Regions from separate parts of the Streptomyces sp. NPDC057445 genome, predicted to be linked through region 1. Evidence: riboswitches for the same ligand, from Rfam matches in the RefSeq annotation. Region 1 holds a riboswitch; each other region holds the start of a gene.
What was found. Region 1 has a riboswitch for cobalamin ahead of cobN (cobaltochelatase subunit CobN). Riboswitches for the same ligand answer to the same signal wherever they lie in the genome.

Region 1 (4,205 bases):
CGACCATGCCGCAGGCGTGGATCATCCGCACCGCGACCTGGCTGATGTCGGCCGGAAGCGCGGCGAGGTCGGCCTCTGCGCGGATGGTGGCAAAGGACTGGCGGTAGATCTCCGCGCCGTCCTTCTCGTAGTCGAACACTCTGCTCCTGCTCATTTCGTCGTCGTGCGGGTTCGGACGGTGGCGATGGTGTCGGCGAGCTGCGCGCGCGACGGTACGGGTACGGCGGCGCCGTGCACGGTCACCCGGTACGCGCCGTCCGCGGTGGCCACGACGTCCACGTACTCCCCCTGCGGACGACCGCACCGCCGCTCGCAGCCCGACCAGTACACGGGCAGCCCGCCCCGGCCCGGTGTCGCGTCGGCCCGTACGTCGGCCAGGGACTTGGCGCACCCGGGCCGGCCGGTGCAGGCGCCGACGCCGTACCAGGGGGAGTCAGGGCCGGTGATCAGCCCCGCGTCGTCGAGCTGCGTGAGCCGCGTCCCGGCCGCCGCCCGGTCCGCGAAGCCGGGCACGACGACCCCGCGCCAGGGGGTGAGGCGTACGTCGCCCTCGGGCGCGGGAAGCAGCGCGCGCGCCTGCGCCGCCGTGAGCCGCCCGAGCGGGGCGGCGACGGAAAGGGCCCAGGCGGCGGGGCCTTGAACGATCCCGGGCGGCGGACCGGCCCGATGTGTGCCCGGCAGCGGCGGACGGGCAGCGCTGTCGGCAGTCGTTCGCCCTACGGGTTCGATGCCCGCACCCCGCAGATACGCGTCCACCGCCATGTCCTGCCCGGCGGGTAGCTCCCGTACCCGCCACGCCCCGGTGCCCGCCGCCTCTGCCGCGGCGAGGAACGCCTCTGCGGCCGCGACGGCCGCCCGCGGGGCGTCGGCGGCGCGGACGGGAAAGGTCCCCGGTCCGATCCGTACGACGGCGGTACCGCCCGGCTCTGCGAGCAAGGTCACATCCGCGCCCAGACCCGCCACATCGCCCCGCCCGTCGTCCAGGGCGAACAGGAAGCGGCCGGAGAGTCCCGCCGCCCGCTCGCTCGCGCACAGCAGCTCGTCCAGCTCCCGCGCCCACAACTGCACGTCGGCGCAGCCGAGTCCGTCGAGTCCGGCGAGAGGCGAGGCCATGACGTTGCGCACCCGCTCATGGGTGTCGGAGGGGAGCAGCCCGGCCTCCCGGAGCAGCGCCGCGAGCCGTGCCCCGCATCCCTCGCCGAGGCCGCGCAGCTCCACGTTCCCACGGGAGGTGATGCTCAGCGCACCGTCGCCCAGCCGCTCCGCCGCGTCGACCAGCACAGATACCTGATGAGTCGTCAAAGTGCCCGCAGGCAGGCGGAGTCGGGCCAGGTGCCCGTCGTCCGCCGCATGCAGCCGCAGTGCGCCGGGGCAGGCGTCGTCCCGGTCCCGTATGCGAGGTTCGCCCGGGTCCGGGGGTGTTGTCGGTGTGGGCGGCATGGCGGCGAGCATACCGACGTCCTTCCAGGTGGCCGCCCTGCAGCCGGGCGGCAGCCTCTACTATGCAAACGGCACAGGGTCCCAGGACCCTAGGGAGGAAGCCCGGTGCGAATCCGGCGCGGTCCCGCCACTGTCAGCCAGGCCTCACCCCGAGGTCCGGTGAGCCAGGAACTCCCGCCGTCCTCACGACCACCCGGGGCGCGGACACCCCGAGGAAGGCCTGCGCACGCGATGACGCACGCGACGATCCTGCTGCTGTCGACCTCCGACACCGACCTGCTCAGCGCACGCGCGGCTGCGGGTCCGGTCGGGTACCGCTTCGCCAACCCCTCCCGCCTCCCGCTCGAGGACCTCCCCGGCCTGCTGGACGGCGCCGACCTCGTGGTCGTACGCCTCCTCGGCGGCATCCGCGCCTGGCAGGAGGGCCTCGACATCCTGCTCGCCCAGCAGAAGCCCGTCGTGGTCCTCACCGGTGAACAGGCCCCCGACGCCCAGCTGATGGAGGCGTCCACCGTCCCCATCGGCATCGCCGCAGAGGCGCACGCCTACCTCGCGCACGGCGGCCCGGACAATCTGGAACAGCTCGCCCGGTTCCTGTCCGACACGGTCCTGCTGACGGGTCACGGCTTCGAGCCCCCGGCCCCCGCGCCCACATGGGGCCACCTGGACCGCGAGGCGAGGAGCACCGACGGACCGACCGTCGCCGTGCTCTACTACCGCGCCCACCACATGAGCGGCAACACCGCGTTCGTCGGCACCCTCTGCGACGCCGTCGAGGACGCGGGCGCCCGGGCGCTCCCCCTCTACGTCGCCTCCCTGCGCGCCCCCGAGCCCGAACTCCTCGACCGGCTCCGCGGCGCCGACGCCGTCGTCACCACCGTCCTCGCCGCCGGCGGCACCCGGCCCGCAGAGGCACAGGCCGGCGGCGACGACGAGTCCTGGGACGCGGGCGCGCTCGCCGGGCTCGACGTACCTGTGCTCCAGGCCCTGTGCCTGACCGGATCGCGCAGCTCCTGGGAGGAGAACGACGAGGGACTGTCCCCGCTGGACGCCGCCAGCCAGGTCGCCGTGCCCGAGTTCGACGGGCGCCTCATCACCGTCCCGTTCTCCTTCAAGGAGATCGACGAGGACGGACTCCCGGCGTACGTCGCGGACCCCGAGCGTGCCGCCCGCGTCGCGGGGATCGCCGTGCGCCACGCCCGGCTGCGCCACATCCCGAACGCCGACAAGCGCCTCGCGCTCGTCCTGTCCGCGTACCCGACCAAGCACTCCCGGATCGGCAACGCCGTGGGCCTGGACACCCCCGCGTCCGCCGTCTCCCTCCTGCGCCGCCTGCGGTCGGAAGGCTACGACTTCGGTACGGAGGAGGTCCCGGGTCTCGAGTCCGGCGACGGCGACGAGCTGATCTACGCGCTCATCGAGGCGGGCGGCCACGACCAGGACTGGCTCACCGAGGAGCAGCTCGCCCGCAATCCGGTCCGCATCCCGGCGGCCGACTACAGGCGCTGGTACGCGACCCTGCCCGCCGAGCTGCGCGAGCACGTCGAGGAGCACTGGGGCCCGGCGCCCGGCGAGATGTTCCTGGACCGCTCCCGCAATCCCGAGGGCGACATCGTGCTCGCCGCCCTGCGCCGCGGAAACCTGGTCATCGTCATCCAGCCCCCGCGCGGCTTCGGCGAGAACCCGATCGCGATCTACCACGATCCCGATCTGCCGCCCTCCCACCACTATCTCGCCGCCTACCGCTGGATCGCGGCCCCGCAGACGACTGGGGGTACCTCCCAGGCCGAAGGCTCTGGGGGAGGCTTCGGCGCCGACGCGATGATCCACCTCGGCAAGCACGGCAACCTGGAGTGGCTGCCCGGCAAGAACGCCGGCCTGTCCGCCGCCTGCGCCCCGGACGCGGCGCTCGGCGATCTGCCGCTGATCTACCCGTTCCTGGTCAACGACCCGGGCGAGGGCACCCAGGCCAAGCGCCGTGTGCACGCCACCCTCATCGACCATCTCGTCCCGCCGATGGCCCGCGCCGACTCCTACGGCGACATCGCGCGCCTGGAGCAGCTGCTCGACGAGTACGCGCAGATCTCCTCCATGGACCCGGCGAAGCTCCCGGCCATCCGCGCCCAGATCTGGACCCTGATCCAGGCCGCGAAGCTCGACCACGACCTGGGGCTCGACGACCGCCCCGACGACGACGGCTTCGACGACTTCCTGCTCCATGTCGACGGCTGGCTGTGCGAGGTCAAGGACGCCCAGATCCGCGACGGTCTGCATGTCCTCGGCGGCGCGCCGACCGGCCCCGAGCGGGTCAACCTCGTCCTGTCGATCCTGCGTGCCCGCCAGATCTGGGGCGGCACCACCGCCCTGCCCGGGCTGCGCGAGGCCCTCGGCCTCGACGAGTCCGCCGCCACCCGCACCACCGCCGACGAGGCGGAGGCAGCGGCCCGCACCCTGGTCGAGGCGATGGAGGCCGCCGACTGGGACCCGGCCGCCGTCGCGTCCGTGGCGGAGGGACACGGGCAGGCCGTCGCCGACATCCTCGACTTCGCCGCCCGCGAGGTCGTCCCGCGCCTGTCCGCCACGACCGACGAACTCGACCACGCGGTCCACGCGCTCAATGGCGGCTTCGTCCCCGCGGGCCCCTCCGGCTCCCCCCTGCGCGGCCTCGTCAACGTCCTGCCGACCGGCCGCAACTTCTACTCCGTCGACCCCAAGGCCGTCCCCTCGCGGCTCGCCTGGGAGACCGGCCAGGCCCTCGCCGACTC
Region 2 (4,205 bases), on a different contig from region 1:
CCGCGGGCCCCGCTCACGGCGCCCCCGGCGGAACGAACGGCAGCCCGGCGGGCGGGCCCGACTCGATGAGCTTCAGCAGCGCGTCCGTGTCCGCGTGTTCCTCGATCAGGTCTCCGAGCCGGTCGAGCTGCTCCTCGCGCAGGGCGCCGAAGCTCGTGTCCGGCGCGGGCACGAAACGCCGCCCGGCCGCCGCGGCCACCTCGCGGAGGAACGCCCGCCGGAAGCCGTCGCTCTCCAGCGAGCCGTGCCAGTGGGTCCCCCACACCGCCCCCACCCGGCAGCCGTCCAGGAAGGGCTCGCCGCCCAGGACTTCGGCGACACCGTGGTGGATCTCGTACCCCTCGACCCGCTCGCCGAGCGCCTCACCGACGGGCCGCGCCAGGGTCTTCTCGCGCGCGAACCGCACCCGCAGCGGCAGCAGCCCGAGGCCCTCGACCGCACCGGCACGTGACTCGACGTCGTCCTCGATGCGCTCGCCCAGGGCCTGGAGGCCGCCGCAGATCCCCAGCACCGGCCTGCCCTCCGCCGCGCGCCGGGCGATCGCGTCCGCGAGTCCGCGTTCGCGCAGCCAGGCGAGCGCCTTCACGGTCCCGCGGGTGCCGGGAACGATCACCAGGTCGGCGTCGGTGAGCTCTTCCGCGCGGTCCACGAACCGCACCACGACGCCCGGTTCGGCCGCCAGGGCGTCCACGTCGGTGAAGTTGGACATCAGCGGCACGGCGCACACCGCGACCCGCAGGACGTCCTCACCGACCGGCGCCGAGGTCACGGACTCGCGGACGGCGCCCCGCAGGGAGACGCGCAGGCCGTCCTCCTCGTCGATGCCGAGCCCGTGCGCGTACGGAAGCACGCCGTACGTCCGCCGTCCGGTCAGCCCGTGCAGCATCTCCAGTCCCGGCTCCAGCAGCGTCACATCGCCCCGGAACTTGTTGACCAGATAGCCCGCGACCAGTTCCTGGTCCTCCGGCGCGAGCAGCGCCGTCGTACCGAAGAACTGCGCGAAGACCCCGCCCCGGTCGATGTCCCCGACCACCAGCACCGGCAGGCGCGCGGCGCGCGCGATGCCCATGTTGACGATGTCGGTACGCCGCAGATTGATCTCGGCGGGGCTGCCGGCGCCTTCGCAGATGACGGCGTCGTAGGTGTCGCGCAGTTGCGCCAGGCACTCCACGACGGGCTCGAACAGCTCCTGCCGCCGGCCTCCGTGCAGCACTTTCCCCGGGGACACACCGCCTGAATGCGGCTGCGCCGCGGGCCCGGGCCCCCCGAAGAACCCGCGCGCGCTCAGTTCGCCCACCGGCCTGCCCATCAGCACGACCTGGCTGGAGCGGTCGCTGCCCGGTTTGAGCAGCACGGGGTTCATGAGCGCCGAGGGCTCCACGCGCGCCGCCTGGGCCTGCATGGCCTGCGCCCTGCCGATCTCCGCTCCCTCGCGGGTCACGAACGAATTGAGGGACATGTTCTGGCCCTTGAAGGGCGCGACCTTCACGCCCTGGCGCACGAGCCACCGGCAGATGCCCGCCGTGACGACGCTCTTACCCGCGTCCGACGTGGTCCCGGCGACCAGCAGTCCGCCGCCCCTCATGTGCGCCTCCCCCTCGTTGCCCCGTATGCGAGCCGCGCGCCCGCGCACACCGCGAGGGCCAGGACGCCCACGCGCCGCGAGAGCCGTACCGCCCGCTCGATGTCCGTGACCTCGACCGTGCGCCCCTCCGCGTTGAGCACGGGACGGTGCTCGACCCGTCCGCCGTACGAGAGCGTCCCCCCGAGCCTTACCCCGAGCGCCCCCGCGAACGACGCCTCCACCGGACCGGCGTTGGGGCTCGGATGCTTCGCGGCATCGGCGCGCCAGGCGCGTACGGCGCCGCGTGGATCTCCGCCCGCGAGTACCGCGAGTCCGGCGGTGAGGCGAGCGCCGGGCCAGCCCGCCGCGTCGTCGAGCCGCGCCGATGCCCAGCCGTACCTGCGGTGGCGGGCGGATCTGTGGCCCACCATGGCGTCCAGGGTGTTGACGGCACGGAAGCCGATGAGGCCGGGCACCCCGCCGAGCGCGCCCCACACCAGCGCGCCGACCACCGCGTCCGAGGTGTTCTCCGCGACGGACTCGACGACGGCGCGGGCGATCCCGGGGCCGTCCAGTGCCTGCGGGTCACGCCCGCACAGATGCGGCAGCCGCTCGCGGGCGACCTCGAGGTCCCCGGCGGCCAGTGCTCCCCCGATCGCCCCGGCCTCCCGGCCCAGCGACGTACCACCGACGACGGCCCAGGTGGCGGCGGCCGTCAGGGCGAACGAGGCGGTACGGGAACGGCGTACGGAGGCAGCGGCCAGCGCTCCCGCGGCGACCGCGCCCCCGGCGCACAACGCGGTGTGCAGCGCGCCCCAACCCCGGTGGTCGCGCCACAGCACCCGTTCGACGGCAGCGGCGGTCCGGCCGAACGCGGCGACCGGATGCCCGCGGCGCGGATCGCCGAGAAGCAGGTCGCCGAAGAGTCCGGCAGCAGCACCGCACGCGAAAGTGATCTCTGGGGAGACATCCCCCCAGCCCCCCGGATCGGCAGGCATGTTCGTCCTCACTCAGGGTCCGCGCCCTGGCTCGACGTGACCGGCGGGAGAGAGTTCCTGGCTCCGGGGTGCTCCGGTGAGGGGAGTGCACCCGTGACAGTGGCGGGACCGCGCCGGATTCGCACCGGCTTCCTCTTCTGCCGCCGTAATGGCTCCGGAAGTCCACCATGGTCGAGAACAACCGTCAACTCGCCTTTGACCTGCGCAGGGACAGTGTGCGGAGTCCCACACAGGGCCCCGGACACGGCAGGAGCCGGACCTCGTCCACGAGGCCCGGCTCCTGCCGTACAGGGTGGTGTACGACCGTCAGACGACGATCAGATAGATCCCGTACGCGACCGCGGCCACGCAGAGCGCGAAACAGGCGTACGCGCCCGTGCGGGTGAGGGCCGCGGAGCCCCCCTGCGCCGAGGCGGCTTCCTGCTTGGCGAGGCCCACGATGCCCAGGGTGAACAGGCCCACCAGGGCGACGGTGACGACGAGGCTCACGCCGAAGACGGAGCCGAGAGCTGCCCAGTCGATCTTCATGGGGTTCGTTTCTTCCTTAGACCGTGGCGGCGGGCGCGGGGTTGGACTCGCCGGCCGGGGCCGGGATGGTGGCCTTGAGCTCCTCGGCCGCGGCGACGGTGGGCGGCGGGGTGACGGCCGCGATGGCGTTGGTGATGACGCCCGCGGGCTCCGCACCGGCCTCGGTGAGCTCGTCGTCGGTGACGTTCGTGTGGTCGACCGGCTTGCGGCGCGAGAGCGACCAGATCACGCCCGAGCCCGCGAGGAGCAGCACCGCCACGACGGCGATGCCCCAAGTGCCCTGACTGGTCAGGAACTCGGCGGCGGCACCGACCAGACCCGCGGCCGGCAGGGTCAGGCCCCAGGCGACGAACATCCGGGTCGCGGTGGACCAGCGGACCACACCGCCCTTGCGGCCGAGGCCCGCGCCCATGACGGCGCCGGAGCAGGACTGGGTGGTGGACAGCGAGAAGCCCAGGTTCGAGGAGGCGAGGATGACCGTAGCGGCGCTGGTCTGGGCGGTGAAGCCCTGCTGCGGCTGGAGGTCGGTCAGGCCCTTGCCCATGGTGCGGATGATGCGCCAGCCGCCCAGGTACGTGCCGAGCGCGATCGCGAGGCCCGCGGAGACGATGACCCACATCGGAGGGTTCGAGCCCGGGACGAGGACGCCGCCGGTGACGAGGGCCAGGGTGATGACACCCATGGTCTTCTGCGCGTCGTTCGTGCCGTGGGCGAGGGAGACGAGTCCGGCGGAGGCGATCTGGCCGGCGCGGTAGCCCTTGGCGGTGGCCTTCTGGTCGGCCCTGCTGCCGATCCTGTAGGTCAGCTTCGTCGCGAACAGCGCGGCGAGACCGGCGACGACCGGTGCGGCCACGGCCGGGATCAGGACCTTGGTGACGATGGTGCCGCCGTCGACGGCGGAGAAACCGGCGGACATCACGGCCGCACCGATGAGACCGCCGAAGAGCGCGTGGGAGGAACTGGACGGCAGGCCCAGCAGCCAGGTGAAGAGGTTCCACAGAATCGCGCCGACGAGCGCCGCGAAGATCACTTCTGTGCGTATGCCCTTCTCGTTGATGATCCCGCCGGAGATCGTCTTCGCGACCTCGACGGAGAGGAAGGCGCCGACGAGATTG
Region 3 (4,205 bases), on a different contig from region 1:
TGATCATCTCGTTGCCTATGCCCGTACCGCCTGCAGTGAATGCGGTCTTGTCGCCGCTGTCGTACACGAAGAGCTTGGTGGGGGTGACGCCGGACAGCTTCTCCTCGACGGCGTCCAGCGTGCCGTGCAGCTTCTTGACCTGCTGCTCCGCCCGGCCCGCGACGCCGAAGATCTTGCCGAGGGCCCGGATCTCCTCGTCCATCTTGTCCATCGTCACGGGCCCGGAGGAGCATTCCTCGATGTTGAGGTGGGTGTTGATCCCGGCCTTGGTGAACGCGGCGCGGCTGCGACCCTCCTTCTCGTCGAAGGTGCTGGCGAACCCGCCGTAGACGAAGTCCGGTTCGGCGGTCAGGAGTGCCTCGAAGGACGGGTACTCCTTGGACAGAACCTTGAGTCCGTCGTAGGCGGCCCGGTACTCCGGCAGGATCTTGTCGTCGAGGTAGCCGGTGCCCACCATCGACTTCTCCAGCCCGAGCGCGAGCATCACCTCGGTCGCGTGCTGGTTCAGCGACACCGCTCGCTGTGGCGCGCGCTGATAGGTGGTCTTCACACCGCAGTTGGACACCGTGACCGGAAAGCCCTTGGCGGCCGAATCCGTCGATGGGGCGTCTTGCGGGGCGGCGCTCCCGCAGCCCGCCACCAACAGAGCCGTGGCCGGGGCCAGCAGCAAGGACAGCCGGAGCCTGTTCTTCATTCCGTGGTTCCTCTCACCGCGGTGGGCCGGTGGCCGGCGCACGTCGCGGAGCGGGCGAGCCGTGTCGGGGACACGAACCCGCACTCGTTCGTCGCATCTCGCGAACCCTATGCAACTACGAATAATGGGCAATAGTCTCGGTCGGGACCCGAAGGGGGCTCACCGAGGCACGACGGTTGTGCTCGTGACCGACTCCCGCCGCTCCCGCTACCTGGGCCGTGGCTCGCCTGACGAAAGGCGGCGTGCCGGGTGGAAGCGCCCGCGCGGGGGTTCCGGAACCAACGGCTTCGACCACGCCCGAAGGCGGAGCAACGAGCCACGTCCCGTGCGTGCGGGCGCGATTCCGGACGGGGCGGAGGCGCGGCCGCCCCGTGCGGAGTCACGGTAGGGACGGACGGCTCAGGGTCCGTCGGCGACCGCGGTATCGAGTGCCGGAACGCTACGCGGTCTGCCGTCGGTGTCGATCGCGACGAACGTCAGCCGCCCGGTGGCCACTTCGGCGACGGGGCCTGAGGCGTTCCACCGCTCGGGGGTCACCCGGACCGCAACGGTCATGGACGTCCGCCCGGCGCGCTCCAGTTCGGCATGCACGCTCAGAAGATCACCTGCCCGGACCGGGGAGATGAACGTCAGCCGGTCGACCGAGACGGTCACGGCGGGCCCGTCGGCGTGACGCCCGGCAGCGGCCGCGGCTGCGTCGTCGATCAGCTTCATCACCATGCCGCCATGGATGGTGCCGTACAGATTGGTGTCGTGCTCGCTCATGATGTGTGCGAGGGTCACCCGGGAATCGGCCGGGGCCTTGCGGGTGGCAGGCGCGGGCAGGGTGGCGGTTCGGTCGGCCACGTCAACTCTCCTTCGCGAGTCGCGGCAAGCGGCACCGCACGCACCAGTGGCGTACGGGCAGCGGCAGGTCTTCGGACTCGCGGGCACGCCCCTGTCCATAAGGACGAGGCACCTACTGGCCGTCGCTTCCCGGACCCATCCGGGTCCAGTGCGTATGACGGCGGTCGTTCCCGCTCACCGCTGCGGGGCAGTCCCGGATTCCCACCGGGTTCCCTCTTACGACGCATCCCGCCTGGCTGACGGGCGCGAACCAGCTGCAGCGCCAGGGTATCCGCTCCCGCGACGAGCCCGACCAGCCCGACCGGCGAAGCCGGACCGGCTGCCTTCCTTCCCCGCCCTCTCCGCCCCGCACGGCTCGCCTCTTGGGGCGCAGGAGTCAACCACCGACTCACCCCGCCGTCCGGCACGGCCGGGTCCCGGCTCTCTCGTCCGCCGGACCCCTCTCACCGATCCGGCCCGATCCGGACGAAAGACCCTAGGGTCGGAGGATGCGCATCGTTTCGCTGCTCCCTGCAGCCACCGACATCGTGGCCGAGCTCGGTCTGATCGGCGACCTGGTGGGCCGCACGCACGAATGCGACTGGCCGCCCCGCGATGTGGAGGCCGTCCCCGTGGTCACCGCCGCGCAGTTCTCGGCGGACGCGCTCAGCAGCCGGGAGATCTCCGACGCGGTGGGCGGGGCGGCGCACTCGGGTTCCTCGCTCTACACCCTGGACACCGCCGCCCTCACGGAGCTCGCCCCCGACGTGGTCCTCACCCAGGACGTGTGCGACGTGTGCGCGGTGTCGTACAGCGGGGTGTCCCGGGCCGTACGGGTGCTGGACGGCGGGCCCGGGCCCAGGGTGCTGAGCCTGGAGCCCCGGACCCTGGGCGATGTGCTGGACTGCCTGGTCCGGGTGGGTGCGCTGCTGGGCGTACCCGAGCGGGCCGAACAGCGGCGATCGGAACTGCGTGAGCGACTGGCGAAGGTGGAACGGCTGACCGCCGGGCTGCCGCGGCCCCGCGTGGTGGCCGTCGAATGGCTCGATCCGCTCTGGCCTGCCGGCCACTGGGTTCCCGAGCAGATCGCCTGCGCCGGCGGGCAGCCGCTGCTGGCGTCGCCGGGCGAACACACCAAGCCCATGGAGTGGGACGCGGTACGTGCCGCACGTCCGGACGTCGTCCTCGTCATGCCGTGCGGGTTCGCCCCCGAGCGCACACTGCAAGAGAGCGATCTGCTCACGTCGCTTCCGGGCTGGGACGATCTGCCGGCCGTACGCAGGGGCGAGGCGTGGATCCTCGACGGTCCGGCCTACTTCAACCGGCCGGGTCCCAGGGTGGTCAGAGGGGCGGAGGTCCTGGCCCATGTCCTGCACTCCGTCCGGGCGGGAGAGCCCGTGACCCCGCAGGAGGCCCGACGGCTGCGCGCGTAACGGCGGCGGAACGTGCCGCGGCGCCGGGTGCTCAGTTCTGCGTGTCCGCGACGGGATAGGGAACGAAGGTGCTGCTGTTCTCGTCGATGGTCAGCGGCCGGCCCAGGGGCGGTACGGCGCGTTGCGGGCAGTCGAGGCGTTCGCAGACCCGGCAGCCCATCCCGATCGGGGTGGCCGCGGAGGTGTTGTCGAGGTCCAGCCCGTCGGAGTAGACGAGCCGGGAGGCGTGGCGGACCTCGCAGCCGAGGCGACGCGGCGCCGGGCACGCGAGCCCGGCAGGATCCCGTTGTGCCCCTTCGTCCTGATGCTGCCCTTGAAGAGGGTTCCGTCGGGGCCCTGCACGGTGAGGCCCACTTTGATCGGGGCGTTGGGGCGTGCCGGCTTCGCGTGGGCCAGGCTCGAGGCTCCACGCTGCAGACCATGACAGTCGCGTACGCATTCGGTTGTCGCTCCGGATCGGGATGGGAGCAGACGAATCGTATGCACGACTGCACTGCTCCATCAGCGAATTGGGCCTACGAGACTGGACGGTGGCTCCCGCTTCGGCGAGGCGCACGGATACGCCGGTGGCCGGCTGCCAGCTCCCGGACTGCCGTCAGCGGCGCTGAGGCCACGGGGGCGGGTGCGTCGACATGGGGTCATGGGAAGTGGTCTCGTCGGTGGGGGGCGCGGCTGCCGGGCCTCCTTCGTCTGCCGTGCGGCACACGCTGCCGGCGCCTCCGGGCGGCTCACTCCGGCCCTGTTCGCTGCCGTCGCACCGACCGTGCGCAACGGCCCCGGCGTTTACACACCGGGGCCGCCCTTCCGGGTCGGTTGCACGTGAGAGTGCACCGGCCCACTCACCATCGTATGTCCGAGGTGCGTTTCTGGCATAAGCGATCTTTTTGGGTCGCTCAGGTCCCTGACCGGGTGAGGCCGCGCCGTGTCAGCCGCGTCCTTCCTCTTCGGCCTCCATGAGCAGGATTCCCTGGTGTGTCAGTGTGACCATCGTGGGTGTGTTTCCCCGGGCCCAGTCGACGGTGACGAGTCCTTCGCCCTCCAGGTATGCGCAGGCGGCGGCCAGATCCTGCTCAGGGACCTCGAGGTCGTCGCGCAGCTTCGTCCCGGTGACACCGAGGAGGCGATTGCCTTCCGTGGTCTCGTACAGAGCCTTCATGATGGCTTCGCGGTAGGTCTTCCGCTCGTGGAGTGTTGCCATGACTGCCGCCCGCTCGTGCCGGGCACCGACGAGGAGTGTTCCTGGGCCCGGGGGC

Region 2: linked by a shared signal. The riboswitch ahead of ACFU5O_RS27220 (cobalamin biosynthesis protein) and the one ahead of cobN (cobaltochelatase subunit CobN) in region 1 are both predicted to bind cobalamin.
Region 3: linked by a shared signal. The riboswitch ahead of ACFU5O_RS34190 (acyl-CoA thioesterase) and the one ahead of cobN (cobaltochelatase subunit CobN) in region 1 are both predicted to bind cobalamin.

What each region holds. Positions count from the first base shown of each region.
Region 1 covers NZ_JBHVDH010000006.1:127,244-131,448, reverse strand. Annotated here, with positions in the region: gene ACFU5O_RS16295 (precorrin-8X methylmutase) at 1-154, opposite strand, end outside; gene ACFU5O_RS16290 (cobalamin biosynthesis protein CobG) at 151-1,440, opposite strand; cobalamin riboswitch at 1,499-1,633, shown strand; gene cobN (cobaltochelatase subunit CobN) at 1,672-4,205, shown strand, end outside.
Region 2 covers NZ_JBHVDH010000016.1:63,149-67,353, reverse strand. Annotated here, with positions in the region: gene ACFU5O_RS27225 (cobyric acid synthase) at 14-1,585, opposite strand; gene ACFU5O_RS27220 (cobalamin biosynthesis protein) at 1,582-2,562, opposite strand; cobalamin riboswitch at 2,593-2,744, opposite strand; gene ACFU5O_RS27215 (hypothetical protein) at 2,869-3,090, opposite strand; gene ACFU5O_RS27210 (anion permease) at 3,107-4,205, opposite strand, start outside.
Region 3 covers NZ_JBHVDH010000029.1:16,264-20,468, forward strand. Annotated here, with positions in the region: gene ACFU5O_RS34185 (ABC transporter substrate-binding protein) at 1-694, opposite strand, end outside; gene ACFU5O_RS34190 (acyl-CoA thioesterase) at 1,094-1,540, opposite strand; cobalamin riboswitch at 1,585-1,810, opposite strand; gene ACFU5O_RS34195 (cobalamin-binding protein) at 2,029-2,952, shown strand; partial or broken gene ACFU5O_RS34200 (short-chain fatty acyl-CoA regulator family protein) at 2,984-3,199, opposite strand; gene ACFU5O_RS34205 (hypothetical protein) at 3,878-4,150, opposite strand.